2 regions of the Irregularibacter muris genome follow, and region 1 is predicted to be linked to the other one. Evidence: riboswitches for the same ligand, from Rfam matches in the RefSeq annotation. Region 1 holds a riboswitch; the other holds the start of a gene.

Region 1 (16,384 bases):
GGCCCTAAATTGGTTGATAACCATAATGGTTGCTGCTGGTGCAGTTGCAGCAGACATGCTTGCGACTACCATACTAAATATAAAGTTCTGTTTAAATAAGAAAAACATGATAGAAAATACCACCAATAAAGCACCAGTGGCTTCAGCTAGAGTAATCACGACAATAGACTTTCCAACTTTTAACATATCTTCTAATAAAAATTCACTACCTATACTAAAGGCTATGGTAGCTAAAGCCAATTCATTGACAAATCCCATAGACTCTATGTCAGCTTCTCCAATCAATTTAAAAAAAGAAGGACCAATAAGAAGCCCCGCTACCAAATACCCTGTTACATTAGGAAGCTTGAAAAATCTCGCCACCCTACCACCCATGATTCCTACCATTAATACTATACCAATTTTTACAAGCATATTCAATTCATATTTCCCTCCAAAATTAATAATAAACAATGATAAAAATAAAAAAAGTGTCTACTGCACACTTAGATTTTAAGAAAGTTTGGTACTTGGCAAATTACACCAAATGTCCAACAAACATTTCATTTATAAAACAAAGCTCACTGGGTTTGTCACCTCCGGCTCATTTTGCATTCTGCATACTATCTTATAACAAGTTTGATTAAAATGCAACGTATAGTATACACGTATTTAATCATGTATATTTGTAGTAATATATTAAGAATAATTTTAAACACATTAAAGACATCCTTTATGGGACCATTTAATGGGAATATGCGTATTATTATTACTCACCGATCATATCTATAGAACAATGGGGAGTTTTCCCCAAGGAAAATACATTTTAAAGAAAAGTATAATAAAAGTTTAGAGAGAAAAAAAGGGGGGAAAGGGTCTAGTGAGGGTTTTATTGAGACTACTAAAAAGTGAACTCATGGTATTCTTAATGGCGGCTACCCCTTTGTTAGAACTCAGGGCATCCTTGCCCTATGGAATATTTGTACTGGATATGGGCTATTTTCATGCTTTTATCCTATCTGTTTTGGGGAGCATACTACCTGCACCCTTTATATTATGGTTTTTACCCTCGGTATTGAGTTATTTAAAGAAAAAAAGGGGGTTTTCCACTATAGCCCATTGGATTACAAGGCGCACTATCAAAAAGTCCAAAAAGCTCGAAACCTATAAATTATGGGGATTATTTTTATTGGTGGCAATACCTTTACCGGGGACAGGAGTCTGGACAGGAAGTGCGGTGGCAGCTCTTTTGAGAATCCCCTTTAAAGATGCATTATTAACATGTTTTGCGGGTACAATAGTCGCAGGAATGATTATTCTCTTGCTTTCCTATCATGCGACTTTGATGGTGTAAATATTTATTCAGCGCCTACCCCAATCACTATAACCATAGTAAAATCAGGGTTTACAAGTCACAAAAAAATGCATATACTTCTATTGACACAAAAAATCAACTATGCTATGATTAAAAACGAGCTGAATATGGAAAACTTATCAAGAGAGGTGGAGGGAATGGGCCCTATGAAACCCGGCAACCAGCATTGTGCACGGTGCCAATTCCTACAGAAGAAATTCTGCAAGATGAGTTAGTTGCCTACTAAAAATAACCTCTTCTGACCAGAAGGGGTTTTTCTTTTTTTATTCAGTAGGAAAGCAAAACTTCCTATGAAATAAAAAGGGAGGGGTTATTTCCCCTATGGTAGTCAGGAGGGGGCTCTAGAATGGAGGATTTTGCCATTGCCCAGAGGAATCTAGGGTTTCCTATTCCTAGCGGAAGCAGCTTTGCTGCTATTTTTTACTAAGGATAAAGGAGGTTTATTTATGGTGAGAAAATTATTTACGTCAGAATCAGTTACTGAAGGACATCCAGACAAAATTTGTGACCAAATTTCTGATTCTATCTTAGATGCTATATTAGAAAAAGACCCTAATGCAAGAGTAGCCTGTGAAACTTCAGTGACTACTGGTTTGGTATTAGTGGCTGGAGAAATCACCACCAATTGTTATGCAGACATCCCAAAAATTGTGAGACAAACTATAAAGGATATTGGATATACCAGAGCAAAATACGGTTTTGATGGAGATACCTGTGGAGTATTGACAGCTATTGATGAGCAATCGGCTGATATTGCCATGGGAGTGGATAAAGCCTTAGAAGCTAAGGAAGGGCAAATGAATGATGAGGAAATAGAGGCTATAGGTGCAGGAGATCAAGGAATGATGTTTGGTTTCGCTACCAATGAAACCCCAGAATTAATGCCTTTACCTATTTCATTGGCTCATAAACTAGCCTTTAGATTAACCGAAATAAGAAAAAATGGAACTTTAAAATATTTACGTCCCGATGGAAAAACTCAAGTAACTGTTGAATATGAAGACGACAAGCCTGTTAGAATAGATACTATTGTTATTTCTACCCAACACAATGCCAAGGTAGAAGGAAAAACTATCGAAAAAGATATGATAGAGCATGTGATTAAGCCGGTGGTACCTACAGAATTATTAGATGAAAAAACTCGGTACTTTATCAATCCTACTGGACGCTTTGTTATAGGTGGTCCTCAGGGGGATGCAGGACTTACTGGTCGAAAAATTATCGTAGATACCTATGGTGGCTACGGTCGTCATGGAGGGGGAGCCTTCTCGGGAAAGGATCCAACCAAAGTAGATCGATCTGGAGCCTATGCAGCTCGCTATGTAGCTAAAAATATTGTAGCAGCAGGTTTAGCCGATAAATGTGAAGTAGAATTAGCCTATGCCATTGGGGTAGCCCAACCTGTTTCTGTCTTTGTAGAGACCTTTGGTACAGCTAAAATTAGTGAAGATAAAATTGTAGAATTGATTAGAAAACATTTTGATCTACGGCCTGCTGGTATTATTAAAGAGCTTGACTTAAGAAAGCCCATTTATCGTCAAACAGCGGCCTATGGACACTTTGGGAGAACCGATGTAGACCTCCCTTGGGAAAGGACCGATAGAGCAGAGATGTTAAGAAAAGAAGGATTAGGTGCATAGATATTATAAGAGGTGACATATTGTGACTTCAATAAAAGGATTCTTAGTTTAGAAAAACTAAGAATCCTTTTCGTGTTTATCCTATATCTTGATGAATGTTTAAGCCTTTATCTTCTATAAGCTTACTTTAGTCACAAAAACTTACCAGCGGAAAATCACCTTGTACTTGGTCCTTTCAGATCTGGAATGATCAAAAAAGGGTTTATTCTGTGATATCATTTTAATAGGATGATTCTACAAAGAATTTACAACTCTTTTCATATCTATTTTTTTTATTGTATGCTGTAATCAATTACACTCTTCGCCACCCAGGTTATAGTAGTTTTCAGGGATATTTGTAGAATAATCAGAACAAAATAAATTTAAAAAGGGGTGGAAATATGTCATTTAGAAAAAGAGCAAGTGAAGAAATTCAGAGATTTGGTAGAACCTTACTATTACCAATCGCTGTAATGGCACCAGTAGGAATGGTACTAGGTCTTACCGGAGCATTAACACAAAGTTATATGATTGAACGATTACCTTTTTTAGGAAATGCAACTTTGCAACTTATTTTAAATAGTTTAAAGGGGATCGCAGATATCATCTTTAGCAATATTCCTGTTTTATTTGCCATGGGTGTAGCCTACGGTTTGTCCAAAAAAGACAAGGGGATTGCGGTATTCTCCGCTATTATTTCTTATCTGGTATTAAATGCAAGTATTAATGTTTGGTTATCGGCGACAGGTAATCTGGCAGACCCAGAGGTTATGGGTCAAGTAGGTCAGGGTATAGTACTGGGAATACAAACCATAAGATTGGAAGCTTTAGGCGGAATCATCAGTGGGATTATTGGAGCCTTAGTTACAGATCGTTTTTATAATTTGCAGTTTCCCTTGGCCCTTGCATTTTTCAGTGGGAAAAAATCTGTTCCTATTATCTCCACTGGAATCAGTATCGTTGTTGGATTGATTCTTCCATTCTTTTGGCAATATATTACCAAAGCTTTAATCGCATTATCTTTCATTTTGATTAGTGGACCCTTTGGAACGTTTATTTTTAGGATAATGAATCGAATATTGATTCCCTTTGGACTTCACCATGTGTGGAATTCCTTGATACGCTTTAGTGAAGCAGGGGGGACCTATATGATAGATGGGGAAAAGTTTGTAGGAGTCATTCCCACAATGAACAAGATTTTATTTGAATTGGGACCAAATCACGAAGCTTGGAATATTTTACCTGAGTTAACAAGATTCATGGCTCAAAATCAAATGTTATTAACTTTATTTATGATTCCAGCTGTTGGTTTTGCAATGTATAGATCAGCCTATGCTGAAAATAAACCTTATACTAAAGGTCTTATCTTAACTATGGTATTAACACCCTTTTTAGGCAATGTAACAGAGCCCCTTGAATTCTCTTTCTTATTTATTTCACCTGTATTATATGGAATTTACGTATTATTAAATGCAATAGGAGCTGTTGCCCTACATTTAATGGGAACGGCAGTAGGGTATATTCGAGGAACTATTTTCGACTTTGCCATTTTTGGTCTTCTTTATGAAAATACCAAATGGTATAACCTATTGATTGTAGGGATTCCACTGGCTATTGCTACCTATTTTGTATTTATGTGGGCCATTAAGAAATGGAATGTTGCAACCCCAGGTAGAGAAGAGGAGACAGTAGGAGATAATACATTACTAAAAGAAAAACGATATGATGAAGTGGCTAAAATTGTTGTGGAAGCTTTAGGTGGAAAATCAAATGTTCTTTATGTAGAAAACTGTGTCACTAGACTAAGAGTAGACTTGAAAGATTACAAGCTAGTGGATACGGACAAGATAAAAGAGTCTGGAACTTCAGGAGTATTTTTCCCAACGAAAAATCATATCCACGTGGTATTTGGACCCAATGTTGAGTTTGTAAGAAATGCAGTAGATGATTTTTTAGCCAGCGATAAGGCTGTTTAAAAAGAGGATAAAATACAATCCAATAGAAGTTTATATAAAATAGAGGGGCGAGATTTTGTCGCCCAGCTGCATAGAAATAAAAAAATGGGAGGGAATGAGATGTTCCTATACTCAGAAAATATTTATACTCCTGAAGGATTTCAAAAAGGGTATTTAAATATTCACGATGGAAAAATAATGGGTATATTTCAAGAAGTTGATGCAGAGGATGTTGTGGATTATGCCAATGGGATTATCATACCTGGTTTTATCGATATTCATATGCATGGCTGGGCAACAGGCTCTCTGTGGTTAAATGGAAACAAAGAAGCGGTAAAAAACATGTCCAAGGACCTCGTCAAGGTAGGGGTAACTTCCTACTTAGCAACAACAGGCACAGATGCTGTAGATACATTGAAGGGGCAATTAGAGGATACAAGAAAATTCATAGAAAATTGGGAGCCGACTAAGGGCTCCCAAGTCATCGGTGTCCATCTAGAAGGTCCCTTTATCAATAAAGAATACAAAGGAATGCAAAAAGAAGAATATTGTATAGATCCTTCCATAGAAATTACAGAAAGCTTGTTGGAAAGTGCCGGTGAAGGAAATGTAAAACTAATGACCCTTGCCCCAGAGTTGCCCAATGCAGATAGAGTAATTACTTATCTCCATGAAAAAGGAATTCAGGTTTCTATAGGTCATAGTGCTGCAGAATTTGAGGACATTGCAAGAGTAAAGGATTTGGGGGTAGGTGGCTTTACCCATACCTTTAGTGGCATGAGAGGATTTCATCATAGGAGACTAGGGGTAGTTGGTGCGGCTATGTATTTTGAGGATATGTATGCTGAATTTAGTAAACAGACAGGGATGACGGTAAAGCCAGAGGCCTTTGCCATAGTCTATAGACTAAAGGGTCCGGAGAAGATTATTTTATCTACCGACTGTACTGGATTAGCCCAGGTCAAGGAGCCTTTTTATCACTATATTCGCAAGTGCACATTTACTCCCTTTGGTAGTGATGTAAAGCTTATCTATGATGATGGACGGGAAGAAATTATGGATAAAAATAATTATGAGCAGGTAAAGGATATAGAACTTAGCTATTTAGGCTCAGTAAAAAATGTAGTAAAGAATGTAAAAGCCTCCATTAGGGACATTGTCAAAATGGCCTCGGAAAATCCTGCGAAATATATAGGAATAGATCACTATAAGGGCTCTATAGAAGCAGGTAAAGATGCAGATGTTATTGTCATAGATGATGAATGGAATTTAATTGACACTTATGTAAAGGGCGTCAAGCAAAATATTAGATAAATAGGCGGTAGGCTGGGTTTAAAATCATGATTTTAAACCCAGCCTACCTGACTTACAAGATTCAAAACCAAAGGGAAGGGATGCAATAAAAATATGAAAAAAATATGGGAACTTTTCTTTATTTATTTAAAAATAGGTGCTTTTACCATAGGGGGAGGTTATGCTATGGTACCCCTTATTCAAGAGCAAATTGTAGACAAGAAAAAATGGCTTACCGATAAAGAATTTATGGATATGTTTGCAGTGATTCAATCTGCTCCTGGTCCTATTGCCGTTAATAGTGCGGTGTTTCTAGGGTATAAGGTTGGAGGAGTAAAGGGATCTATTATGGCTACATTAGGAGCAGTTATTCCATCCTTTACCATTATTCTAATCATTGCAATGTTTTTTAGAAATTTTAGAGAATATTCTGTTGTAGATAGTATTTTTAAGGGTGTCAGGCCAGCGGTGGTTGCCCTAATTGCGGCAGCGGTGTATAAGCTAGTGAAATCCTCAAAATTTTCTATGGCAGGAATCATTATCTCTATATTTAGTTTACTGGCGATTATATTTTTAGATATTCATCCTATAGTATTAATTTTAGGATCAGCAGCTTTAGGAATTTTCATTTCAACCCATTCAACAGTAAGACAGGGGGAAAGAAAATGATCAGTACTTTCGTAGACTTATTTTTCACATTTTTTAAAATTGGCTCCTTTGGATTTGGGGGAGGATACGCTATGCTTTCTCTCATTCAAGAGGAAGTTACAAGTGCTCATGGCTGGCTGACCAAAGGAGAATTTTTGGATATTGTGGCCATAGCAGAAATGACCCCTGGACCTATTGCTATTAACATGGCAACCTTTGTAGGACATGAATTAGGAGGGATTCTTGGTTCAGCCCTTGCCACTTTAGGAGTAGTGCTACCCTCATTTATTATTGTTTTAATCTTAGTTCATTTATTTTTAAAATTTCAACAAAACCAAACCATTCAAAATGCCCTAGGGGGTATCCGACCTGCGGTTTTAGCATTGATTGCTTCAGCAGCTCTATTATTGGTGGAAGAAGCCATAATCGATGTCTATGGCATAATTATTGCTATTGTGGTTTTTCTTTTGGTAGCCATCAAGAAGGTGAACCCTATTATTGTATTGGTTTTATCGGGAATCTTGGGGATTTTTATTTATTAAGTAATGGATATACTTTGGTCGAAAAAATTTACCAACGGAAAATCTCTTGTATATAGTCTTAAAGGGGCTGAAATGCTTAAAAAGCTATTTTCTTATGGTACCATGAACTTAAGACCTGCAAGTGGAGGAGTATAACCAGATGAATTTACCTATTGAAAAAGGATATTCCAACGTATTTGATCAAATAGGAGAGGAACTAGATATGCAGTAGAGGAATTTACAATTTTGAGAAGGGAAAGGTGAAAAATGGATTTAAGCAGGTTGACAGAAAACTATGAAGAGCTAACAGATTTGGAGAAAAAAATTATTGAATTTTTGATGAAGAATCCAAAAGAAATATTGCATTTAACAGCCAATGAACTTGCTGAACGTATGTATGTTTCAAAAACTTCCATCATTAATTTATCCAAGAAACTTGGTTTTGATGGCTATAGTGAGCTGAGATATTATTTTAAACAACATATACAGAATAAAGAAAAAAGTATTCAAGATTTTTCCTATGATGATATATTGAGCTCTATTCATGATGAAGTAAGCAAAACCTTGTCTCTTCAAAGGGAAGATAATGTAAAGTCTATTGCGAATAGGTTATTGAAGTCAAAGGTAGTTTACATTATGGCAAGAGGAGCTTCAAAGCCCATAGGGAATTTATTAAGTTCTAGACTGGCAATGCTAGGAGTACGTTCTATATTTATTGATGATCAAAACCTCATTGGAGCCTTAGGGGATAGTCTAACACCGGATGAAACTCTATTAACCATTTCTCTATCGGGGGAAACTGAAATTATAAAAAATATTGCCAAAAGAGCTAGGGCAAAAGGAATAGATGTTATTGCTTTAGTGGCTTTTTCCAACAATAGCCTACAACGCATCGCCAATCATAAGATGTATTGTTTTGCACATCAAGTGGAAACCAAATACAATGATCTAATCTCAAGAGTAGGTTTGCATGCTTTAGTACAAATCTTAATTTCATATATAAATATGCAGAGAGGGGTAATGTTATGAAGCGAAGAAAATTAGGGATAACAATCGTTGGAAGTGGGAGTACTCGTATTCCTGCTTTGATTGGAAGCCTTATTGAATATAAAGACAGGTTCCCATTAAAAAAGCTAACTTTATTTGATATCAACATGGAGAGAATGAATTCCATGAGAAATTATATAGAACTCACCATGAAGGAGTACTATCCAGGGGTAGAGGTTTTATTCACAGACAATGAGGACGAAGCCTATATAGACACAGAATTTGTCCTTTGCAATATGCGGGCAGGAAATCTTGAGATGAGATCCTTAGATGAAAAGATTCCTCTGAAACATGGTTTGGTTGGGCAGGAAACCTGTGGTCCAGGAGGATTTGCCTATGGAATGAGATCTATAGGGGCTATGATTCATATGGTGAAAAAGATTAGAGAGTATGCACCGGATGCATGGATTTTAAATTATACCAATCCAGCTGCCATCGTAGCTGTAGCTTTAGATAAGGTGTTTCCAGAGGATAAAAGAATATTAAACATTTGTGACCAGCCCTATTCTATGATTAAATCCTTTGGAAAAGTATTGAATGTAGATATGTATGATATTGAGCCAAGATATTTTGGATTGAATCACTTTGGTTGGTTTACCCACCTATACCATAAGCCAACAGGAGAAGACTTGTTACCAAAGTTAAAATCATACCTTATGCAAGGAAATGACTTTAAACCATATAATGCAGAGCAAAGAGAAGCTTCATGGTTAAATACCTATAAAAATGTAAATAAAATTCTATCCTTCTTCCCAGAATATTTACCCAATACCTATCTCCAATATTATCTTTTTCCAGAGGAAATTGTAGCCGAGAGTGATCCAAACTTTACACGTTCTGATGAGGCTTTAGTTGGTAGAGAAAAGAAAATATTAGATATCTGCAAGCAGGCAAGAGAGCAACAATCTTTAGAAAATATTCCTTTTTTAAGTGGAGCTGTACATGGAAATATGATGGTGGAGGTAGCTGAATCTATTGCCTATGATTTAAAGCAATTATATGTCATTATTATGAGAAATGAAGGCGTCATCAATAACTTACCTGACGATGCTATGGTGGAAGTAGTCGCGGCATTGACTCAAAATGGGGCAGAGCCTTATCGGATAGGAAAGATTGGCACCTTCTACAAGGGACTTATTGAAGGACAATATGCTTATGAGAAATTAACAGTAGAAGCCTATCTGGAAGAAGATTATACAAAAGCACTACAGGCTTTAACCTTAAATCGAACCATTGTTAATCCTGAAAAAGCAAAGGCTGTATTAGATGATTTACTAGAAGCCAATAAAGACTATTGGTCTTTGCACTAGGACAGAAAAAGATAGTCACGATATTTCTATAATATAAACAGGGGAGGGAAATTATATGTTTTTATACTCTGAAAATATTTATACACCTGAGGGCTTTCAAAAAGGGTATTTAAATATTGAACATGGAAAAATCAAGGGCATTGTTCAAGAAGTTGATGAAAAAGAAGATGTGGTGGATTATACCAATGGGATTATCATACCAGGTTTTATTGATATGCATATTCATGGATGGGCAACGGGTTCCTTTAAGTTCCAAGGGGATAAAAAAGCCCTTCAGAATATGTCTAAAGGACTTGTCAAAGTAGGGGTAACTTCCTACTTAGCAAGTACAGCAACAAATGCAGTAGAGAAGTTAAAGAAACAAGCCAGTGATGCTAGAGAATTTATGGAAGAATGGATACCAGAAAAGGGCTCCCAAGTATTGGGCATTCATCTTGAAGGTCCCTTTATCAATAAAGAATACAAAGGAATGCAAAAAGAAGAATATTGTATAGATCCTTCCATAGAAATTACAGAAAGCTTGTTGGAAAGTGCCGGTGAAGGAAATGTAAAACTAATGACCCTTGCCCCAGAGTTGCCCAATGCAGATAGAGTAATTACTTATCTCCATGAAAAAGGAATTCAGGTTTCTATAGGTCATAGTGCTGCAGAATTTGAGGACATTGCAAGAGTAAAGGATTTGGGGGTAGGTGGCTTTACTCATACCTTCAGTGGCATGAGAGGATTTCATCATAGAAGATTAGGGGTAGTTGGGGCGGCTATGTATTTTGAGGATATGTATGCTGAATTTAGTAAACAGACAGGGATGACGGTAAAGCCAGAGGCCTTTGCCATAGTCTATAGACTAAAGGGTCCAGAAAAAATTATTTTATCTACTGACTGTACTGGATTGGCCCAGGTTAAGGAGCCTTTTTATCACTATATTCGCAAATGTACATTTAGTCCCTATGGTGAAGATTCTCTAAAATGTGTTTATGATGATGGCAGAGAAGAAATCATCAATAAATATGAGTATGACAATGTAAAGGATGTAGAACTTAGTTATTTAGGGTCGATACAAAATGTGGTTAAGAATGTAAAAGCTTCTGTAAGTGATATTGTAAAAATGACTTCAGAAAATCCTGCAAAATATCTTGGAGTAGATAGCTACAAGGGTTCTATAGAGGCAGGTAAGGATGCAGATGTTATTATTATTGACGATGAGTGGAATTTATTGGATACTTATGTAAAGGGAGTAAAGCAAGATATTCAATAGTGTATTAAAGAGGCTCTGCTTAAAATGATGTTTTTAAATATAATCTGCCGAGGGGTTACCCAATAGCCAATTTTTTTAAAACGTCTTTCAGTGGCATAGAGAAATTATGACCAAAAAGCAGGTAAGCAATATAAATGAATAGGAGGTCAAACAATGTTTGGGATTTTAAAGAAATCAAATAAAAAGTTAGAAATTAAAGCTCCTATAAAGGGAAAACTAATAAAAATAGAAGATGTAGATGATCCAGTTTTTGCACAGAAAATGGTGGGAGACGGCGTGGCTATTGATCCTAAAGAAAACAAAGTACTATCTCCTATTGATGGAGAAGTCATTGAGGTCTTTCCTACTAAACATGCCTTGGGATTAAAAACCGAGAACAATGTGGAAATTCTTATTCATATTGGTTTAGATACAGTAGATTTAAAGGGTGAAGGTTTTGAAGTTCATGTTAAGGCTCAAGATAAAGTAAAGATTGGAGATCCTTTAGTTACCTTTGATAGAGAGATATTAAAAGAAAAGGCAAAATCTTTAATTATCCCTGTTCTCATCACCAATTATCAAGAGATGAAAGCCATTGAAATAAAAGAAGGAGAAATCAATCCAATAGAGGATACCATTATGACGGTTAAAACAAAGTGAAACTTTAGACATCACAGGGAGAATATTCAAAGGACATAAAAATTGTCATTTACTTTCTAAGGGCAGGTGTTACCATGGATTTTTCAGAAAAAAGTTTAATCATGCATGAAGAAAATCAAGGGAAAATAGAAGTCACTTCTAAGATTAAAGTAGAAAATAGAGAGGATTTAAGTATAGCCTATACTCCTGGGGTAGCTGAACCTTGCAGAAAAATATATGAGGATCAAAAGGATGCGTATAAGTATACCACAAAGGGAAATCTTGTGGCAGTGGTGACCGATGGAAGCGCTGTACTTGGTTTAGGGGATATTGGACCAGAGGCAGCTATGCCAGTAATGGAAGGAAAGTCAATTCTTTTTAAAGAGTTTGCCGATGTCAATGCTTTTCCCATTTGTTTAGCTACCAATGAGGTAGAGGAAATTGTAAAGGCAGTAAAACTCATTGCACCTACTTTTGGCGGAATCAACCTTGAGGATATTAGTGCCCCTAGATGTTTTGAAATTGAGGAAAGATTAAACAAGGAATTAGATATTCCTGTTTTCCATGACGACCAGCATGGTACAGCAATTGTGGTTTCTGCAGGATTAATTAATGCACTAAAAATTGTTAATAAAAAGATTGAAGACATAAAAGTAGTTGTCAGTGGTGATGGCTCAGCAGGAATTGCCATTGTAAAAATGCTTTTAAACCTTGGGGTACAAAATATTCTGGTTTGTGGAAAAGAGGGGATCCTTTATGAAGATTATTCCCACAATAAATATAAAAATGAAATTGCAAAGATAACCAATAAAGATCAGAAAAGGGGAAACCTCAAGGATGCCCTAGTAGGTGTTGATGTATTTATTGGAGTGTCTGTAGGCAATATTGTTACAGAGGATATGATTAAATCCATGAACAAAGATCCCATTGTCTTTGCCATGGCAAATCCTATACCAGAAATTATGCCTGATTTAGCGATAAAGGCTGGTGCCAAAGTGGTAGGCTCTGGACGCTCTGATTTTGCCAACCAAATTAACAATGTATTGGCTTTTCCGGGAATATTTAGAGGGGCATTAGACATCAGGGCAAAGGAAATCAACCAAGAAATGAAGTTAGCGGCTGCCTATGCCATAGCCAATCTCATTTCCCAGGAAGAATTAAAAGAAGACTATGTCATTCCCGATGTTTTTGATAAAAGAGTAGTTGATCATATATCAAAAGCGGTAAGGGAGGCAGCTGTAAAAACTAGAGTAAATAGGATATAAAGTATTTTCCAGTCTATCCTTTGATCAAATTTAAAGACTCCATCTTATATAAGATGGAGTCTTTAAATTTTTACTTTTTTTGTCCTTTTTGCTATATTAAAGTTTTAGGATAGATTAACTTTTCCCTAAAACCCTATTGTTCTTTCTTCAGTTCTAGCCCTTAGTCACTTCATTTTTCACAAACTATGGTTAAGTCTCCAGATACTTTCCCTTAGTTCAACATATCCCCATTGCCCTTAAAAGCTTATACTTAACCATACCTGCAGGGGAAAAGGGCCGGCCTCACAAAAATGTGGGGTGATAAAATGATTGAACAACAAAATATTGAACATCTTGTACGAAAAGCCCAAAGGGGGAATGGAGGAGCTAAGGAAGAATTAGTACAATTATTTCATCCTTTACTGGTGAAGAGTATCAGAAAATACTTTGGAATAAACCAAGATACTGAGGATTGGTTACAGGAGGGGAGAGTGGTCATCCTCAAAGCGATTAAAGAGTACAAAGAGTCTTTAGGAGTACCCTTTGCTGCCTATGTGCAAAAACAGGTTTTTTATTATTATGTCAATGAAAGAAAAAAGACAAGAGAAGTAGTGATATTAGACCAACCTCTAGGAGAGGACAATACAAGCTATTTGGATTTGTTATCTGATGATAGAGAGCAAGTGGAGGAAAGGATGGAGGAAAAGGAACAGAGAAATTCCCTAGATAGGGCCATGAGCTTACTTTCCCTGAAACAAAGAGAAGTGATTCTTGCCTATTATGTAGAAGGAAAAAAACTAAAGTCTCTGGCCAGAGAGAAAAATCTATCTTATCAGGCCATAGTAAAGCGAAAGGCAAGAGCATTAACACAATTAAATAAGATGATGAAAGGATAATATTTTGTGAATTCTTTTTTTAAAATAGCAGTCTATTTTGTCATTCTATGAACATAGTGAAAAACCTAAGATTTTAAGGTTTTCCCTATGTCTATTCCCAAAAGTTAAAATTTTAATGGGTTACTTTTTCTTTCCTTTTCCATTTATGAAGTGTAGAGAGGAGGTGAGAAAAATGGCAGTAGATGCAAATGTAGTAAGCTCAAGAATGCAACTAAAGTTAAAAACCGGAGTAAATGAAAGTGGTAAGGACATCATCCGAACCAAGACCTATTCCAACGTAAAGGTCAGTAGCGAGAATCAATCCATCTATGGTGTAGCAAATCAGCTAGCAGGGTTACAAAACTATCCCTTAGAAGAAATCCACAGAGTAGATGACGTATTGCTTATCAACCTTTAGAAGGGACTAGGAAAAATTCAAAGAGAAAGGAGGGTAAACTATGGCAACATTAAGACTAGAAATGACCTTTAAAAACACAGAGGGAAGAACCAGCAAAATAGCAGTAGACAACGCTAGAGATGATCTAACCGATATAGAAGTTAAAGAAGCAATGGACAGCATTTTAGGGGACAATATCTTCATCACTACCGGTGGAGACTTGGTAGAAAAATCTAAAGCAGAGCTTATCACAACAGAAGTCAAAGAATTTGAGATAGAGTAATGCAATAAAACAGACCTGCTTTTTACCAGCAGGTCTGTTTTATTAGGGCAAGGGATAAGCTTCATGTGGGACGGGAGGTAAAAAGATATAGAGAAAATAGAGAAGGGAGGATGAAAAATGGAAGAATTATTGGTGCAGATCGGAAACTTTGGTTTTCCTATGGTAATTTCCATTTATCTATTGGTGAGATTTGAAGGGAAAATCACCAATTTAACTCAAAGTATTTATCAACTGGCAAAGGTAATTGAGACCATGAAATAACTCTTTAGCTGAAATAGGGCAGTTAGATAATAAATATTGACAAAATAAGAAATTCCTTGGGTAGAATAATTTATATCCAGGGAATTCTTGTTATGACATAATAACCAATACTTCCTCTCCCTAAGTGTATTATTTTTTAATAATTTTAACAGTTGCAATTTAATTTAATAAGAACTAAAAAGCTTCAGATATTTCTCTATTTTTCTCCAAAAGACAATTACAGTATTGAATTTGCTCCTGAGCTATCTTTATAGAATCTCCAATTAGCTTTTCTATATTTTCGTTTTGAATATTTAAAACAATCTCCAATAATAAGGGAAGATTAACTCCACATATGAGGTGAACATTGGGGAATGAAATATAATTCATAAATTCATTATTTATGCTTCCTCCCAGTAAATCTGTTGCAATAATAATTTCCTCATCAGGTTTCAAAGAGGAAATTATATTTTTTATTGGCTTTTTTATCTCGGATATTCCCTCAGTATAAGCACATAGTACATGAATGAAATCTTGTTTTCCTATAATTAGTTCCAATGAAGATTTAATTCCTTCAGCAAAAGTTCCATGGGTTGCGATTAATAATTTTCTAGTCATAAGAACCACCTTTCGTAAAACTATTCAGCTATGATTTTGAATTTATAATACACTTTAAGAAGCAAAAAACATGCCAAATTAGTGTCAAAATTAAATATGAAAAAAGTGAAAGAAGAATACCATATGTTTTGAATTGTATCATAGTGTATAAATTATGCTCAATTTTAGCTGATAATCCTATTTTTAACGATACCCTTAATTATATTTAGAAAATATGAATTATTGACAATTGTTAAACCATTATTAATAATAAAGACTAAAGACAAATTCAAATTTAAAGGGTGATATGATTTGCTTAAAGAGTCATTGATGGAAGATATTAAAAAATCTACAGATTCAATGAAGATTGAAAACTTGGGTACTGGATGTACGGCGAAAGAATTAGCAAAAAAATACAATGTCAAACGCAATACAGTAAGTCATTACTTAAATCAATTAATTGGTACCGAACTCTTTAAAATCAATACAAGACCAGTATGCTTTGTGCACAGAAAGACCTTTGAGAAGAAATTTTTTAAGACATCTAAGTTTATCTATAATAGTTTTGATGAATTACTTGCAGAGAATCGTGCAGGGAAGACTAAAGAAGTAGAGGCCAGCAAAAGCTTAGACGATTCGTTATTGGGGATGATTGGGGCAAAGGGGAGCTTAAAAAAATCAATAGAGCAAATAAAAACATCGGTATTTTATCCAAATTCAAGTTTAACTATTTTACTACATGGAGCAACAGGGGTTGGAAAAAGTTATATAGCAAAACAAATACACCGCTTCTCTGTAGAAAATGAAATATTAAAGCCAAATTCACCTTTTATAACATTAAACTGTGCACAATATGCTAATAATCCGGAACTATTATCCAGTATTCTCTTCGGACATGTTAAGGGAGCATTTACAGGTGCCCATGTTACGACAAAAGGTTTAATAGAATCAGCAAATGAAGGCATGCTTTTTCTAGATGAAGTTCATAGACTAAATAGTGAGAGTCAGGAAAAATTATTTATTTTTTTAGATCAAGGTATATATAAAAGAATAGGTGAAAATGATGTTTGGCATAAAGCTGATGTTAGAATTATAATGGCCACCACGGAGGATTTAGAGTCTAATTTT
Region 2 (16,384 bases), on a different contig from region 1:
GAAGGTCAGCCTATACATTTTGTATGTGTCCGGGAGGATATGTAGTGGCTGCTGCCTCAGAGGAAAGAGGCATTGTAACTAATGGTATGAGTGAATATAAAAGGGATGGGGCAAATGCCAATTCAGCGCTGCTAGTAGGGGTTAAACCATCAGATTTTCAAAGTGATCATCCTTTGGCAGGTATTGATTTTCAGAGGAAGTGGGAAGGCCTAGCTTTTAAGATTGGTGGAGAAAATTATCGAGCTCCAGCTCAGTTGACGGGGGATTTTCTTGCCAATCGACCTAGCAATAAATGGGGGAGTGTGCAGCCTACCTATAAACCAGGGGTTACTTTTGCCCAGCTAAAAGATTGCTTACCTGATTATGTGATAGAAACACTTAAAGAAGCCATCATGCATTTTAATACAAAAATCAAAGGCTTTGCCATGCCAGATAGTATTTTAACAGGGGTTGAAACGAGAAGTTCTTCGCCCATTAGAATAAATCGAGATGAAGATTATCTATCCAATATAGGGGGTATCTACCCTGTGGGAGAAGGAGCAGGATATGCTGGTGGAATAATGTCCTCTGCAGTTGATGGATTTAAAATAGCAGAAAAAATTATGGAAAAATATGCGCCTCTAAAGCAGAAGTAAAACCCATGACCTATTTCACCATAGGAGAGCATCCTATGACTTCGGTACCTCCTGTTCTATGAACTACTTAAGACACTAGGCTATAGAGAAGGATTGTCATAGGTGTGTGGATCTTTGGAGGAAAACTATGATATCATTAAAGGTAAATCATCAGAATAGAGGGGTGCTTGCATGCAAAATATCCTTTTGATTTTATTGTTACAATTGGTCTATGTGCCTATCTTGACCTTGCGAACAATATTTCTTGTAAAAAACATGACCTTGATTGCCGCTGCTTTTGGCTTCATAGAGTCATTAATCTATGTATTTGGCTTATCCCTTGTGTTTAATGGGGAACAAGAAACAGTGGCACTAATTGTCTATGCTCTAGGGTTTGGTATAGGGATGATGATCGGAGGAGCCATTGAAAATAAGCTTGCCATTGGATATAACAATCTTATGGTAAATTTAATGGAAAAAAATATGGAATTGATTAACTATCTAAGAAATGAAGGTTTTGGTGTGACGGTATATGAGGGAGAAGGGCGAGATAGTAAACGGTATCGACTAGATATTCTTACCAAAAGGAGCAGAGAAGAGGAGCTTATACAGATTATAGAAGAATATGAACCCAAAGCCTTTATTATTTCCTATGAGGCACGAAGATTTAAGGGTGGGTTTTTAGTGAATTCCATGAAAAAAATGAAAAGCAAAAATGAATAAAAGTGAGGATTGCTATTGTCCCTATCCTATAAGATCTCCCTATGTAGAAATAGGGAGATCTTATAGGATAGGGAATTTTCTTTTAGTAGGCTCTTATTAAATAAATGAATGCTTAAAATGAAAAACAAGGGATTTTTAGAAGAGTAGTTGAATTATTAAATCATTAAGGATAATCTATAATCATGAATACTCAAATAGAGGAGGTACAAATGAAACTTTCTGAAATTATGAAGGAGAAGACAAGTAAAAGTTTTGATTTGACCTTGAATTCAGGCATGTATATACAAGAAATAAGCAAAGAGGAGATAAACCTTTGTTCCCAGGAAAGTATTGGCATAGTAAAGGATAGCGGGGAAATCATTGGAGAGATAAACACAGAACAGCTAAAGTTCATCAAATCAAATTATGATAAATGGAATACTTCTATGATTCTGAATAATATTGAAGAGGCTGTAATTGCTCTTGATAAGACAGGAAGAATTTTTTATGCCAATAAGATGTATTCAGTAATACTGGGAGTGCCAAGAGCAAAGGTGTTGGGAAAATTTATACAGGAGATTGAAGCCGATGCAAGTATAATAAATGTTCTCAAAACGGGGAAGCCCCTATTCAGGAACAATCAGAGAATAAAATCTGTAGATAAGTATGTTTCTGTAAAGATTTATCCCTTTTATGAGGAGGGGGAAATAAGCGGAGCTTACTCTATATTTAATGACATAACGGAAATACAAAACTTGAATCGTGAAGTAACAAGAATAAATAACGTGGCGGATGAATATTCAAGACAAAATAGAGCCCATCAAGAATTAAGAAAACTAAATGTTATTGGAGAAGACAGACACTATTTAGATCTCATTTCAAAAGCAATGGTGGCGGCACCCACAGATGTATCTGTACTGATTAGGGGAGAGAATGGAGTAGGAAAAGAAATCTTTGCTAAGCTAATACATAAGAATAGTCTAAGAAAAGATAAGCCTTTAATCAGTGTAAACTGTGCTGCAATACCTGAAAATCTCATAGAAAGTGAACTCTTCGGGTACGAAGAGGGAGCATTTACTGGAGCATCTAAAAAGGGAAAAGTAGGCAAGTTCAAACTGGCAGATGGAGGGACACTTTTTCTTGATGAAATAGGAGATATGCCCCTGATATTGCAGTCAAAACTATTAAGAGTTCTTCAGGAAGGGGAAATTGAACCAATAGGCGGAAAGAAATCTATAAAAGTGGATGTAAGAATAATCGCTGCCACAAATCAGCCCTTAGAGAAGATGATAGAGAAAAGACAATTTAGACAGGATCTTTACTACCGATTGAATGCCATCACCTTTTTTGTGCCTGCACTTCACGATAGAGGAAATGATGTAATCCTTCTTGCAAATTTCTTTCTTAATAAATTCAACGAAGAATATGCAAAAGACCTGGTTTTATCCAGGGAAGTATATGAACTTTTCCTAGACTATCAATGGCCAGGAAACGTTCGAGAACTCATCAATTGCTTGAAGTTTTCAGTTATTCTATGTAGTAGAAATAGGATTACTATGGAAGACCTTCCACCAAATATCCGAAACTATAAGCAAATAGATAATCCTAATATGCATGGGAAAACTTCATCCCAAGAAATCTCAGAGATGAACCTAAAGGAAAGACTGAAGCAGTATGAGAAACAAATTATTCTGGATACTCTAAAAATATGTGATGGAAATAAGCAGAAAACCACTGAAAGATTAGGAATAAGTAAAAGAACTCTATATCGTAAACTGGAAGAGTGAAAACCATCATAATGTCAAAAGTGGCACTGGGTGTCAAAAATGACTCGAAAAATTCACAAACTGTGTCAATTATGGCACAGTTTTAATTTTTGGTATGAAGTCATAATCCAGCTAAAGTAAACGATATCAATGGCTTTTTCACTTTGTAATAAGTTGGCACATATTTTGCTCAATATATTGGTGAAAGAAACTTTTATGGAGGTGCAAAATGGAAAAGACAGTAAAAATTGGAGGAGGTCAAGGATTTTGGGGAGATAGTCCCGATGCTGCCATTGAAATGGTTCATTCACAAGAGCTTGATTATTTGGCTTTTGATTTCCTTGCTGAACTAACAATGTCCATAATGCAGAGGCAAAAGTTAAAAAACCCCAAGGTCGGTTATGCAAGAGATTTTATTAATATCATGGAACAAATTGTAGAAACAGCCTATAAGAAAAAGACGAGAGTTGTTACCAATGCCGGAGGGACCAATATCAAAGCAGCAGTAGAAGCTTTAGAAAAAGTGGTGAAGAAAAAGGAAATAAAGGGATATAAGATAGGATATGTCTTGGGGGACGATATTATGGATCAGCTCCCAAAACTCATGGAACAGGGAATACCCTTTATCAACACGGATAATGGAAGAAAGCTTGAAGAGATAAAGGATAAGATTCTTAATGTTAATGTATACCACGGACATGAACCTATAGAAGAATGTCTTGAAAAGGGGGCAGATGTAGTCATAACAGGAAGATCCTCGGATTCAGCGCTGTTTATGGCACCACTGAAATATGCATTTGGATGGGAAAAAGATGATTATGATAATCTTGCCAGAGGAATCATGGTGGGACATCTACTAGAATGCGGAGGGCAGGCCTCTGGAGGTAACTTTGATTATGATTGGAGAAGTGTCCCCCAAATGGACATACTCGGATTTCCCATTGCTGAAGTGACAAAAGACTCCATTGTCATAACCAAATCCCAGGCAACAGGAGGATTAATTACAGAACAGACACTTAAAGAGCAAATTCTATATGAAGTACATGATCCTGCCAACTATATTGTACCAGATGTCAATGTAGATATAAGCGAAGTTACACTTAAAGAAGTCGGAAAGAATAGGGTACGGGTTGACCATATTAAAGGAAAAGAAAGACCAGATCAGTTGAAGCTATGTGTTGGATATCATGATGGGTACAAGGTGGAAACATTTCTTTCCTTTGCCTGGCCGGATGCCTATGAAAAAGCAAAATATGCAGCGGATATCTTAATGAAGAAGATGAAGAGAAAGAATCTTGTATATAAGGATATGAGGATTGACTATATAGGTTTAAATGCACTTCATCTTGATGTAGCTAATATGAGGGAAGAACATGTCAAGAATGTCAACGAGGTAATTCTTAGAATAGCTATTCATACAGAAAGCAAAGAAGAGGCCCAGAAGATAGTGCCAGAAGTGGCGCCATTGCAGCTAAACGGTCCTCCAGGTTCAAGCTTCTTTGGAGGAAGAGCTAAGGTTCGTGAAGTCATAGGACTATGGCCAACCTTTATACCAAGGGATGCAGTTAAACTTGAATCACATATTCTGGAGGTGGAATGAGATGAAAAAGGTTTATCTGAATGAATTGGTCCATGGTAGATCAGGGGATAAAGGAAATATAAGCAATGTATGTATCTTTGCAAGAAATCCCGAAGACTACCAACTTCTTAAAGAAAAGGTTACCGTGGAAAAGGTCAAAGAACATTTTGGAGATATGGTAAAAGGAGATGTCATTAGATACGAGGTGGACTCACTAAAGGGAATGAATTTTGTCATGTATGAAGCCTTAGGAGGTGGAGCAACCTTATCTCTGAGGTTAGACAGTCTTGGAAAGTCAATGGCATCTGCACTGATGAGAATGAAAATAGAATGGGAGGGGAAATAGGGAATGAAAACGAGCAGTTATTCAGGGTTCTATAAATTATCCACGGAAAAAAGACTAGATGAAGTAGGAGAATTTTCAAATCTGACGGATGAAGAAAAGAATTTGTTAAGAGATCCCGCATCTGTCAATGAGGAGATCGCAGATCACATGGTAGAAAATGTTATCGGTAGATTCACATTACCCTTGGGAGTAGGGATTAACTTTGTTATCAATGGAAAAGACTATGTTGTCCCAATGGTTACAGAAGAGCCATCCGTAATAGCTGCAACTAGTAATGCAGCAAAGATGGCAAGGGAAAACAATGGATTCTTTGCAAGCTATACAGGATCGATAATGATTTCTCAGATTCAGATAACAAATCTTACAAATCCCAGTTATGCAGCTATTGTGATACAGGAACATAGGGATGAAATTATTAGGAGATGTAATGAGCAGGATCCTGTTCTTGTAAAATTTGGTGGTGGAGTTGAAGATGTAGAAACAAGAATAATTGACACATTAGCAGGAAAGATGCTTATCGTACATCTAAAAGTCAATACTTTGGACGCTATGGGTGCCAATGCTGTCAATACCATGGCAGAATACATTGCACCATATCTTGAAGAAATTACTGAAGGAACTGTTTATCTTAGAATACTTTCAAATCTAGCAATGCATAGACTTGCAAGATCAAGAGTTATTATTAAGAAAGATATCCTTGGAGAAAAGGCGGTAGATTCCATATTACAAGCCTATGCCTTTGCTGAGGCGGATCCTTTTCGAGCGGCAACACATAATAAGGGAATAATGAATGGAATAGTTCCCGTGGTGCTGGCCACTGGTAATGATACACGAGCTATAGAATCAGGAGCTCATGCCTATGCATCCATAACAGGAAGATACCTTCCTCTTACTACTTGGGAAAAGAATGCGAATGGTGACCTTGTAGGAACCATTGAAATTCCAATGGCCGTTGGGCTGGTTGGAGGGGCAACCAAGGTCCATCCCCAGGCAAAGGTAGCTGTAAAAATGCTTGGTGTTGAAAAAGCTTCTGATCTAGCTATGATTATCGCATCAGTTGGCTTAGCCCAGAACTTGGCAGCACTAAAAGCTCTTGCCACCGAAGGAATTCAGCGGGGTCATATGTCACTACATGCAAGAAATCTTGCTACAACAGTAGGGGCTAAAGGGGAACTTCTCGACAAGATAGTCTCTAAGATGATCAAGGAAAAGAAGGTTAGAATGGAATACGCCCAAGAACTTTTTAATCAATATTCAAAATAAAAAAGTGGAGGTTAAAAAATGAACCAGGAAAAGAACAAGCCAGTATTTACCGAAGTATGGGGTGACACAGTAATTATAAAAGAATTATTTATAGCTGTTATCATTGGTATTGTTCTCACTATGGCTTTTTATATTTTAGGGAACAAGATATTTGTTGGAAATCCCAATATTGAGGAAAGTCTGGCCAAAGGGTATTCATTGCTTATCGGTATAACAGGCTGTATACTTTCAGGTGCAATATCAGCAAAGATGTTTAAGCCCAAAAGAAATGTGGAAGAAAGACTTGAAAAAGGGGATGTTGAAGAGATTCTTAAATCTGCCGGTATGACTGTAGAAGAGGAAGCAGAAGCACTGTCCAAAGTAAGCCCAGAAATCATAGCAGAGATGGAAGAACTGGAGCTTTGGGGATTCCTAGCACTTATACCGGAAGATTCACCAAACTATAAGAAGGAATATAGAGAAAAGAATGGAGGGTTTGCCCTATGACCATAACACCAATTCTATTAATCCAAGCTTTTTTAGCAGCCTTTGTAGGGGGAATACTGTTTAGTATAATTGGAATCATTCCTGGAACAGATGAAACGGCAACTATGGCACCGCTGACACTCATATTGGTACTGCTGGGACTTCATCCTGTTGTTCTTTTCTCATGGTTCATAGGTATAATTGTTGCCATGCAAATATCCCATACCATACCGACAGCCATGGCGGCGCTACCTGGATCAACTATGGCGGTTCCAATGGTACTTAACTCTTCCATAGCAAAACGTATGGGTATTCCTCATATTGCAATGAAAAAAATGGCAGCAGGATCTTTAATAGGATCAATTATTGCAGTTCCTATATCCATTATTGCGGCAATGGTGCTAGCCCCCTTAGGAGATGTTATTGAACCCTATATAGGACTTATATTTACATTGGGAGCAGCGTTTATAGCCTATATGTCCAGTGCAAAATGGGGTGCAGTCATCGCATTGTTTCCCTTTGCATTTTTAATACAGGGATTTCAAAGATTATCAGTAGAAGCAACAGGGACTACCTTATTTATATCTATATTTATGGGCATTACAATAGGGCCAATGATTTCAGAGGTATTCAATGTTTTCGTGCCTAGCCTTAGAAATAAGCAGATGAGAGATAAGGAAAATGATATATTTCTTGCACCAGAAGGAAAGGGAAATCGTTCAATAATCCCTAATCCTTTTAAGATATTTACAAAGAAACAGAAGCGTGACATTGCTGCTTCCTCAGCCATATCGGCTACAACCTTTACTTTTTCACCGGTAGGAATGACAGTCTTACTTGGGGAATTATTTGGAGGAAAGAGAAAAGAACTTTATGACCGAGTGACAGGTACTTTAGGAATACAGGATGCGGTAAGTAATGCTACCTATATTGGGGAACTTATCATACCCTTGCTTGCATTCGGTATTCCCCTATCCCCAGTTGCCCTTGGACCGGCCGCAGCACTGTTTAATGCGCCTCCAGTATTTACAATAGATCCTGTAAATAACCTACATTCATATTTAGGTATGGGGGATTATCTACTCTATGGATTTATAGGAGTTGTTGGTGGAGCTTTGATAGCCTACCCTATGGCCATAAGAAAAGCTAGAGCATGGACAGAAATGATGTTCAGAAAGATAAGCCATGAAGCGCTTATTGGGGCATTTATGGGGCTAATATTTATGCTTGCATATTATGAAGCAGGAGTATTTGGTGTATTTGTAGCATTGTTTATTGGTTTCTTTGGAGGCATACTTCATAATATATTTGGTATTCATACCGGAGTACAGTTTATGGCATATTACGCATCAGGCTGGATAGTAACAAATCTTATTGCATTGTCAGGATTATTTTAAAATGTAGAGAACTTTTACTAATCAGTTGCATAGAAATGCAGCTGATTAGTTTATTAAAGAGAAGAGAGTATTCCCATCTGCAGCAAGAGCCCTTATTTCCTCTCGTCATTAAGTTGTTTTTCATGCATGAATTTGTAAATTTATCAAACAATATAAGAGATTATGAAAAATATTACATGAAAAAGAGGGTGAGAGATGAATGGCAAGGAAAATGAAAACTATGGATGGGAATCAAGCGGCTGCCTATATATCGTATGCGTTTACAGATATAGCCGCTATTTATCCCATCACGCCATCTACGCCTATGGCAGAGGGTGTAGATGAGTGGGCGGCCCATGGAAAGAAAAATATATTTGGGCAATCCGTGAGAGTAGTCGAAATGCAATCAGAGGCCGGGGCAGCAGGAGCTGTACATGGATCCTTACAGGCAGGAGCACTGACCACTACTTATACAGCATCTCAGGGTCTTTTATTAATGATTCCCAATATGTACAAGATGGCAGGAGAGTTGTTGCCCGGGGTATTTCATGTGAGTGCCCGAGCGATAGCCACCCATGCTCTATCTATTTTTGGAGACCATCAGGATGTGATGGCCACAAGACAGACAGGTTTTGCCTTACTAGCTTCTAGTAGTGTACAAGAGGCTATGGATTTAGCCGGAGTTGCCCATTTGGCGGCTATTAAAACTAGGGTCCCCTTCCTACATTTCTTTGATGGCTTTAGAACTTCCCACGAATATCAAAAAGTAGAGGTAATGGAGTATGAAGAATTAGAAAAGTTGCTGGATTATGATGCACTGCAGGCCTTTCGAGAGCGATCTCTAAACCCAGAACATCCAGTAGTCAGAGGAACGGCACAAAACCCTGATATTTATTTCCAAGGAAGAGAAGCAGCTAATCCTTTCTACGACAGTGTTCCCGATAGGGTAGCGGGGTATATGAAGGATATTAGTCAATTAACAGGTAGAGAGTATAAACCTTTTACCTACTATGGTCCAGAGGATGCAAAAGATGTGATTATTGCCATGGGTTCTGTTTGCGACACTATAGAAGAAACCATTGACTATCTACAGAAAAAAGGAGAAAAGGTTGGAATGATTAAGGTTCACCTTTATCGTCCCTTCTCTCCAAAATATTTTTTCGACGTGCTCCCTTCAAGTGTGAAGAGGATAGCTGTTTTGGATCGAACGAAAGAGCCAGGAGCAACGGGGGAACCCCTTTATTTAGATGTAAAAAGTCTTTTCTACCATAGGGAAGAACGACCTCTTATTGTAGGAGGAAGATATGGATTGGGATCTAAAGACACAAGACCATCCCAAATCATTGCTGTTTACAAAAATTTAAAACAAGCTGAGCCTAAAAATGGGTTTACCATTGGTATTGTAGATGATATAGGAGAAACCTCTCTGCCAGAGGAGGATATTGTAGATACCACTCCTGCGGGCACTATTCAGTGCAAATTCTGGGGATTGGGATCAGATGGGACAGTAGGTGCTAATAAAACAGCTGTAAAAATTATAGGAGATCATACTGACCTCTATGCCCAGGCTTATTTTTCTTATGACAGCAAAAAGTCTGGGGGATCCACTATTTCCCATCTTCGTTTTGGCAAAGAGCCTATTCGTTCCCCCTATTTGATTTATAGTGCAGATTATATTGCCTGCCACAACAAATCCTATGTGAATCATTTTGATTTGTTAAAGGGCATTAAGAAAAAAGGTACTTTTGTATTAAACTGCCCATGGACTCCTGAGGAATTGGAGGAAAAATTGCCGGCTTCATTGAAAAAAAGTATAGCTGAAAACCAAGTAAATTTCTACATTATTGATGCCATGGATATTGCAAAGAAAATTGGTTTGGGAAATAGAATCAATATGATTATGCAATCAGCATTTTTCAAATTGGCAGAGGTCATTCCCATAGAAGATGCCGTAAAATATCTAAAACAGAGTATTGTAGATATGTATGGGAAAAAAGGAGAAAAAATTGTAGAAATGAACAAGGAAGCTGTGGACCGAGGAGTAGATGGCTTAGTGAAAGTAGATATCCCCTCCCATTGGGCAAAAGCCCAGGATGAAGATATGTCTACTAAGGAAGAACCGGATTTTGTGAAAAATATTCAAAGACCCATGGCTAGACAAGAGGGAGATGAACTACCTGTCAGTGCCTTTAAGGGAAGGGAAGATGGAACCTATCCCCTGGGAACAACGGCTTATGAAAAACGAGGGATTGCCCCTATGGTTCCCCAATGGCAGACTGATAAATGTATTCAGTGTAATCAATGCTCCTATATCTGTCCCCACGCAGTGATCAGGCCTTTCCTATTGGATGAAGAAGAAATGAAAAAAGCACCTCATACTTTTGAAACCAAAGAATCCAGGGGAAAAGAGCTTAAAGATTTTGGCTATCGTATTCAAATCAGTCCTCTAGATTGTACAGGCTGTGGCAACTGTGCTGATGTATGTCCTGCCCCTGGAAAGGCATTGGTTATGGTAGATGCGGAAAAAGAGATTGGCAGACAAGAAGAAAATTGGGAATTTGCCATGACCATTAAAGACAAAAGTCATTTAGTAGACAAAGGGATTTTTAAAAACAGTCAATTTGCTAAGCCTTTACTGGAATTCTCTGGAGCCTGTGCAGGCTGTGGAGAAACCGCCTATGTAAAATTAGTGACTCAGCTCTATGGAGAGAGAATGTTGATTGCCAATGCCACAGGCTGTTCTTCCATCTGGGGAGCCAGTGCGCCATCGATTAGTTACACCACCACTGCCCAAGGGAAAGGACCCTCTTGGGGGAATTCCCTCTTTGAGGATAACGCAGAGTATGGATTTGGAATGGCTATAGCAGTAAGGCAGATGCGGGAAAGATTGGAAGAATTAATGAGAGAAGGATTGAAATCTGACTTAAATCAAGACTGTAAAAAAGCTTTTCAAAATTGGCTAGATCATATGGAGGATGGAGAAGAATCCCAAGAGGCTTCTCAAAAAGTTCTAGAAATTCTCGAAAATTCCAAAGATAAAGATCATTCTATTGTAAAGGAAATACTGGAGAAAAAGGATTATCTCATCAAAAAGTCCACATGGATTATTGGTGGGGATGGATGGGCCTATGATATTGGTTATGGAGGGCTAGATCATGTACTGGCCATGGGAGAAGATGTGAATCTATTGGTTATGGATACGGAGATTTATTCCAATACTGGAGGACAGTCTTCCAAATCCACCCCTACAGCAGCAGTAGCAAAATTTGCCGCAGCAGGAAAGAGAATTCGCAAAAAAGACCTGGGCATGATGGCCATGAGCTATGGCTATGTTTATGTAGCTCAAATTGCCCTAGGTGCTAATATGAGCCAAGCCCTTAAAGCCATCCGGGAAGCCGAAAGCTATAATGGTCCATCCCTTGTCATATGTTATGCTCCTTGTATCAGTCATGGGATTAAGACAGGTATGGGAACCAGTGTAGCCGAAGAAAAGAAAGCCGTGGAAGCAGGCTACTGGCATCTTTATCGATACAATCCTCTCCTAAGAGAAGAAGGGAAAAATCCTTTTATCTTAGAATCTAAGGAACCCAAAGCTTCCTTTAGAGAGTTTATAGAAGGGGAGATCAGATATTCTCAAATTATGAATGTATTCCCCGATGTGGCGGATGAATTATTTACCCAAGCAGAAAAACATGCCAGAGAAAGATATGAAACCTATAGAAGATTAGCAGAAATGAAGTATTAAAGGCAAAAAAGAAGATTGAATAAGGCAATTCAATCTTCTTTTTGTTTATTTTTGATTGGTATCTACCCACTCTTTAGCATTGTGGGTCTGATCATCATCTGGTATAGGAACTTTAGAAACAGGCTGTAATCTTTCAATATTAGCCCAGGCGGCAGTATTTTGTTCTTCAATAGGCATTTTCATAGGTCTTTGCTTTTTTTTATTTTTTGCCATAAATATCACCTCTTTTATATTATTTTCAAAAAACACAAAAGTATAAGAGGAAGATATATGTTTTATATTTTTATAATTGTTCTCAAGTTACCATCTTTTAAGTTTAGCCTTGTTGTGTGTTTATTTTATCCAAGGAAGTGTAGTATAAGAATATCCCCACTTTAAAAGTAAATAGGGAAAAGAGTTATGAAAAGGCATAATAAATAAACCGAAGCAGACACTAAAAGAAAGGCTATATATTCCTATGGAGGATAGCTTAAAAGATTATGAAATGATGATAACTTCTGTTTTATCCAAAAATATAGTAGAAGACAAAAAAGAAAAGGTGGTATCATGATCAATAAAGAGATAATGACAAAAACAGGATGGAACTTTGATAATGGTTATGCCCGTTTACCAGAATCATTTTTTACCCTCTGCAATCCAATCGCTGTACCCTCCCCTAAATTAGTTATTTTTAATGATTCATTAGCAAAATCCTTGGGGTTAGATAGTCAAGAGCTAAAAAGCAAGGATGGAGTAGATATCCTCTCTGGCAATCAGCTTCCCCCAGGGGCCTTACCCCTTGCTCAAGCCTACGCTGGACATCAATTTGGACATTTTACAATGTTAGGAGATGGTCGAGCCCTGCTGCTCGGGGAACAGATTACTCCGAAAAGTGACCGATTTGATGTTCAGCTTAAGGGTCCCGGTAGAACCCCCTATTCCCGTGGGGGAGATGGGCGAGCGGCACTGGGACCCATGCTACGGGAATATATCATTAGCGAAGCAATGCACGCTCTAGGGATTCCTACTACCCGCAGTTTAGCAGTGGTGACAACTGGGCAATGGATAATTCGTGAAACTCAATTGCCTGGTGCAATTTTAACCCGGGTAGCTGCCAGTCATATACGGGTGGGAACCTTTCAATATGTTGCCCACTGGTGTACCCCTGAAGAACTTCGGATTTTGGCTGATTATACAATAAAAAGACATTTTCCAGAGATTGAGGGAGATAAAAATCCTTATCTTGCTTTACTAAAGGAAGTGATTAAGAGGCAAGCCACACTGATTGCCAAATGGCAGCTGGTTGGTTTTATTCATGGAGTGATGAACACCGACAATATGGCCATTAGCGGAGAGACTATTGACTATGGTCCCTGTGCTTTCATGGATACCTATGATCCAGCGACAGTGTTTAGCTCCATTGATGTTGGTGGACGCTATGCCTATAGAAATCAGCCCAAAATAGCCCCGTGGAATCTCTCAAGATTTGCCGAAACCCTATTGCCTTTATTACATGACAATGAGCAACAGGCTATTAAACTGGCTCAAGATGCCATTGAAGATTTCGACGGTTTATATCACTGTAATTGGCTGGGAGGAGTAAGAGCAAAATTAGGAATATTTAATGAGGAGCTAGGGGATGAAACTCTTATGGAAGACCTTTTTCATATGATGGAGAAACACCGTGCAGACTATACCAATACCTTTCGAGACTTAACGCTTAACAAGCTAGAGGAAATAGGGTTTTCCCATACTTCAGAATTTATCCAGTGGCACGAGTTGTGGCAAAGGAGACTAGAAAGGCAACAGCAATCAAAAAATTCATCCTACCAGCTAATGAAAGACAACAATCCTGGGATAATTCCCCGTAATCATAGGGTAGAAGAAGCACTGGAAGCTGCGGTAGATAAAGGGGATTATAGCATAATGCATAGGCTGCTCAATGTTCTTTCAGATCCCTATGCTTATTCCCCTCAACAGGAGGATTACTCCACCCTACCTCCACCATCAAATCGTCCTTATCGAACTTTTTGTGGGACCTAATAAAGTAGATATTCAGTACCTCCACAGAGCTGGGCAAGAAATATCGGGTAGAGGAATCTAACTTCTATAAAATAATTAAAAAAAAATAACTTGACATAAAACAATAAAAGAATTAGAATGTAAAACAAACAATCGCATAGAAAAACTTCTTATCAAGAGAGGTGGAGGGACTGGCCCTTTGAAACCTCGGCAGCGGATTTTCATTTTTATGAAAATACTGTGTCAATTCCAGCAAGTGACAAACTTGAAAGATAAGAAGAGAGCAGATATTTATTTGAATATAGATATTTTACCTCTTCTTATTTTATATAAGAAGAGGTTTTTTATTTTAAGATACATCGGGCCCTTTGTATCTCTAGTATTTAATCAGTTAATATCATTATTATAAGGAGTGTAAACCTATGGTCTTCAATCAAGAAAATGTAAAACATATACAAGAGCAAATTCTTTCAATCATTGAAGAGAATAAATCCAATTACATTAAAATGAGTCGTGAAATTCATGGCAACCCGGAAATTGGAAATGAAGAAGTTTTCGCCAGTCAATTATTATCAGAAAGACTAGCAGACGAAGGATTTATCCTGGAGAAAAATATTGCAGGTCATCCTACAGGATTTATTGCTCGAAAAAAATCCAAGGCTAAACCAGGTCCAGCCATTGGATACTTGGCAGAATATGATGCTCTACCAGGTTTAGGTCATGCCTGCGGTCATAATATTATTGGTGTAGCTAGCACAGCAGCAGCTATAGCATTGGGGCGGGTACTAGATGAGATAGGAGGAGAAGTCGTTGTCTTTGGGACACCAGCCGAAGAAGGCGGACCCAATGGAAGTGCTAAGGGAAGCTTTGTAAAGGCTAATCTACTTGAAGGAATTGACGCATGTATGATGATCCATCCTTCTAATGAAACCAGAACGACAAGCAATTCCTTGGCAGTTGATCCATTAGACTTTGAATTTGTGGGGAGACCTGCCCATGCGGCTGCCTCTCCCGAGAATGGAATTAATGCTTTAGATGCAGTGATATTATTCTTTAATGGCATCAATGCCCTACGACAGCATGTTACAGATGATGTAAGAATCCATGGAATTATTACCCATGGAGGGGATGCTCCTAATATCATACCTGAGTATGCAAAGGCTAGATTTTATATTCGAGCGGCCACTAGGACGAAACTGGATGAAGTGACCAATAAGGTAAAGGCTGTTGCAGAAGGTGCAGCCACTGCCACAGGAACAAGCTTAAAGGTCATTGCTTTTCAAAATCCAGTAGATAACCTTGTATTAAACAAAAGATTTGATGAGGTATTTAGGAGAAACTTAGAAAGGCTTGGAGAAAGCTTTGCAGAATCTGATAAACAGGGTACGGGTTCAACAGATACGGGAAACATCAGTCAAGTGGTTGCTACCATACATCCCACGGTAAAAATAGGTTCCAGGGATTTAGTAGGTCATACCGTAGCCTTTAGAGAGGCAGCATGCTCATCTGAGGGAGATAAGGGATTAGTTTTAGGAGCCAAGGCCCTTGCCCTAACAGGTCTTGACCTAATTGTAAATCAGAAATTGTTACAGGAGATTAAAGAAGAATTTAAAAGTCAAAAATAAAAGAGTAGAAATAAAATATAAAAATTACCTATCAAGAGAGATGGAGGGATTGGCCCAGTGAAGTCTCAGCAACCAGCCTATGTAAAATACATAGGCCAGGTGCTCATTCCAACAGGACTTTATCCTGGAAGATGGGGAAGGTGTAACGAATCAGTATGCCCTTTCCTATAGGGTTATTTTTATGTCCAAATACTCGAGTTTTCAAGAATTTTAGCTATTGAAATTAAGGAGAGTGAGTGTATTGATTTTTCTTCAACAGGTCAGTAAGACCTATGTTAGTAAGAACCAGTCAGTAAAAGCTCTGAAAGAAGTCAACTTACATGTTTCTCAGGGAGAAATATTTGGCATTGTTGGCTATAGTGGAGCAGGAAAAAGTACATTGATTCGATGTATAAATCTATTGGAAAGACCAACAACAGGGAAAATAATTGTAGATCAAAAAGAATTAACTGGGCTTTCTGAAAAAGAATTAAGACAAAGTAGAAAAAAAATTGGGATGATCTTTCAGCACTTTAATTTAATGAAGGCTAGAAATGTATTTCAAAATATCGCTTACCCCTTAAAGGGAAGTGGTCTTAGTAAAACGGAAACCGAAACTAAAGTTTTAGAGCTTTTGGATTTGGTTGGATTAAAGGATAAGGTATCTGCCTATCCCTCCCAACTAAGTGGTGGACAAAAACAGAGGGTGGCTATTGCTAGGGCATTAGCCAATGATCCTAAGGTATTGTTATGTGATGAAGCTACCTCTGCTTTAGATCCTCAAACGACAAAATCCATCTTGAGTTTATTAAAACAAATTAATGAGAAGTTAGGCTTGACCATTGTCATCATTACCCATGAAATGCAGGTGATTAAAGAAATATGTCATAGTGTTGCCCTTATGGAAGATGGAAATATTGTAG

What was found. Region 1 has a riboswitch for S-adenosylmethionine ahead of metK (methionine adenosyltransferase). Riboswitches for the same ligand answer to the same signal wherever they lie in the genome.
Region 2: another riboswitch for S-adenosylmethionine. It lies ahead of NSA47_RS12775 (M20 family metallopeptidase); the one in region 1 lies ahead of metK (methionine adenosyltransferase).

Annotation. Positions count from the first base shown of each region.
Region 1 is NZ_JANKAS010000003.1:25,721-42,104, reverse strand. It holds gene NSA47_RS04600 (cation:proton antiporter) at 1-414, opposite strand, end outside; gene NSA47_RS04595 (COG2426 family protein) at 872-1,333, shown strand; SAM riboswitch class I at 1,468-1,567, shown strand; gene metK (methionine adenosyltransferase) at 1,801-2,994, shown strand; gene NSA47_RS04585 (PTS transporter subunit EIIC) at 3,375-4,949, shown strand; gene nagA (N-acetylglucosamine-6-phosphate deacetylase) at 5,049-6,242, shown strand; gene NSA47_RS04575 (chromate transporter) at 6,336-6,890, shown strand; gene NSA47_RS04570 (chromate transporter) at 6,887-7,411, shown strand; gene NSA47_RS04565 (MurR/RpiR family transcriptional regulator) at 7,658-8,419, shown strand; gene NSA47_RS04560 (family 4 glycosyl hydrolase) at 8,416-9,747, shown strand; gene nagA (N-acetylglucosamine-6-phosphate deacetylase) at 9,803-11,002, shown strand; gene NSA47_RS04550 (PTS sugar transporter subunit IIA) at 11,156-11,641, shown strand; gene NSA47_RS04545 (NAD(P)-dependent malic enzyme) at 11,716-12,885, shown strand; gene NSA47_RS04540 (RNA polymerase sigma factor) at 13,191-13,760, shown strand; gene NSA47_RS04535 (DUF1659 domain-containing protein) at 13,933-14,157, shown strand; gene NSA47_RS04530 (DUF2922 domain-containing protein) at 14,198-14,419, shown strand; gene NSA47_RS04525 (YvrJ family protein) at 14,537-14,680, shown strand; gene NSA47_RS04520 (PTS sugar transporter subunit IIA) at 14,855-15,277, opposite strand; gene NSA47_RS04515 (sigma 54-interacting transcriptional regulator) at 15,569-16,384, shown strand, end outside.
Region 2 is NZ_JANKAS010000014.1:35,182-51,565, forward strand. It holds gene NSA47_RS12720 (NAD(P)/FAD-dependent oxidoreductase) at 1-635, shown strand, start outside; gene NSA47_RS12725 (DUF5698 domain-containing protein) at 807-1,337, shown strand; gene NSA47_RS12730 (sigma-54 interaction domain-containing protein) at 1,547-3,103, shown strand; gene NSA47_RS12735 (acyclic terpene utilization AtuA family protein) at 3,312-4,682, shown strand; gene NSA47_RS12740 (AtuA-related protein) at 4,684-5,007, shown strand; gene NSA47_RS12745 (hydroxymethylglutaryl-CoA reductase, degradative) at 5,011-6,270, shown strand; gene NSA47_RS12750 (hypothetical protein) at 6,289-6,756, shown strand; gene NSA47_RS12755 (tripartite tricarboxylate transporter permease) at 6,753-8,132, shown strand; gene nifJ (pyruvate:ferredoxin (flavodoxin) oxidoreductase) at 8,332-11,856, shown strand; gene NSA47_RS12765 (CDIF630_02480 family spore surface protein) at 11,902-12,069, opposite strand; gene NSA47_RS12770 (protein adenylyltransferase SelO) at 12,403-13,878, shown strand; SAM riboswitch class I at 14,025-14,136, shown strand; gene NSA47_RS12775 (M20 family metallopeptidase) at 14,280-15,482, shown strand; SAM riboswitch class I at 15,508-15,620, shown strand; gene NSA47_RS12780 (methionine ABC transporter ATP-binding protein) at 15,724-16,384, shown strand, end outside.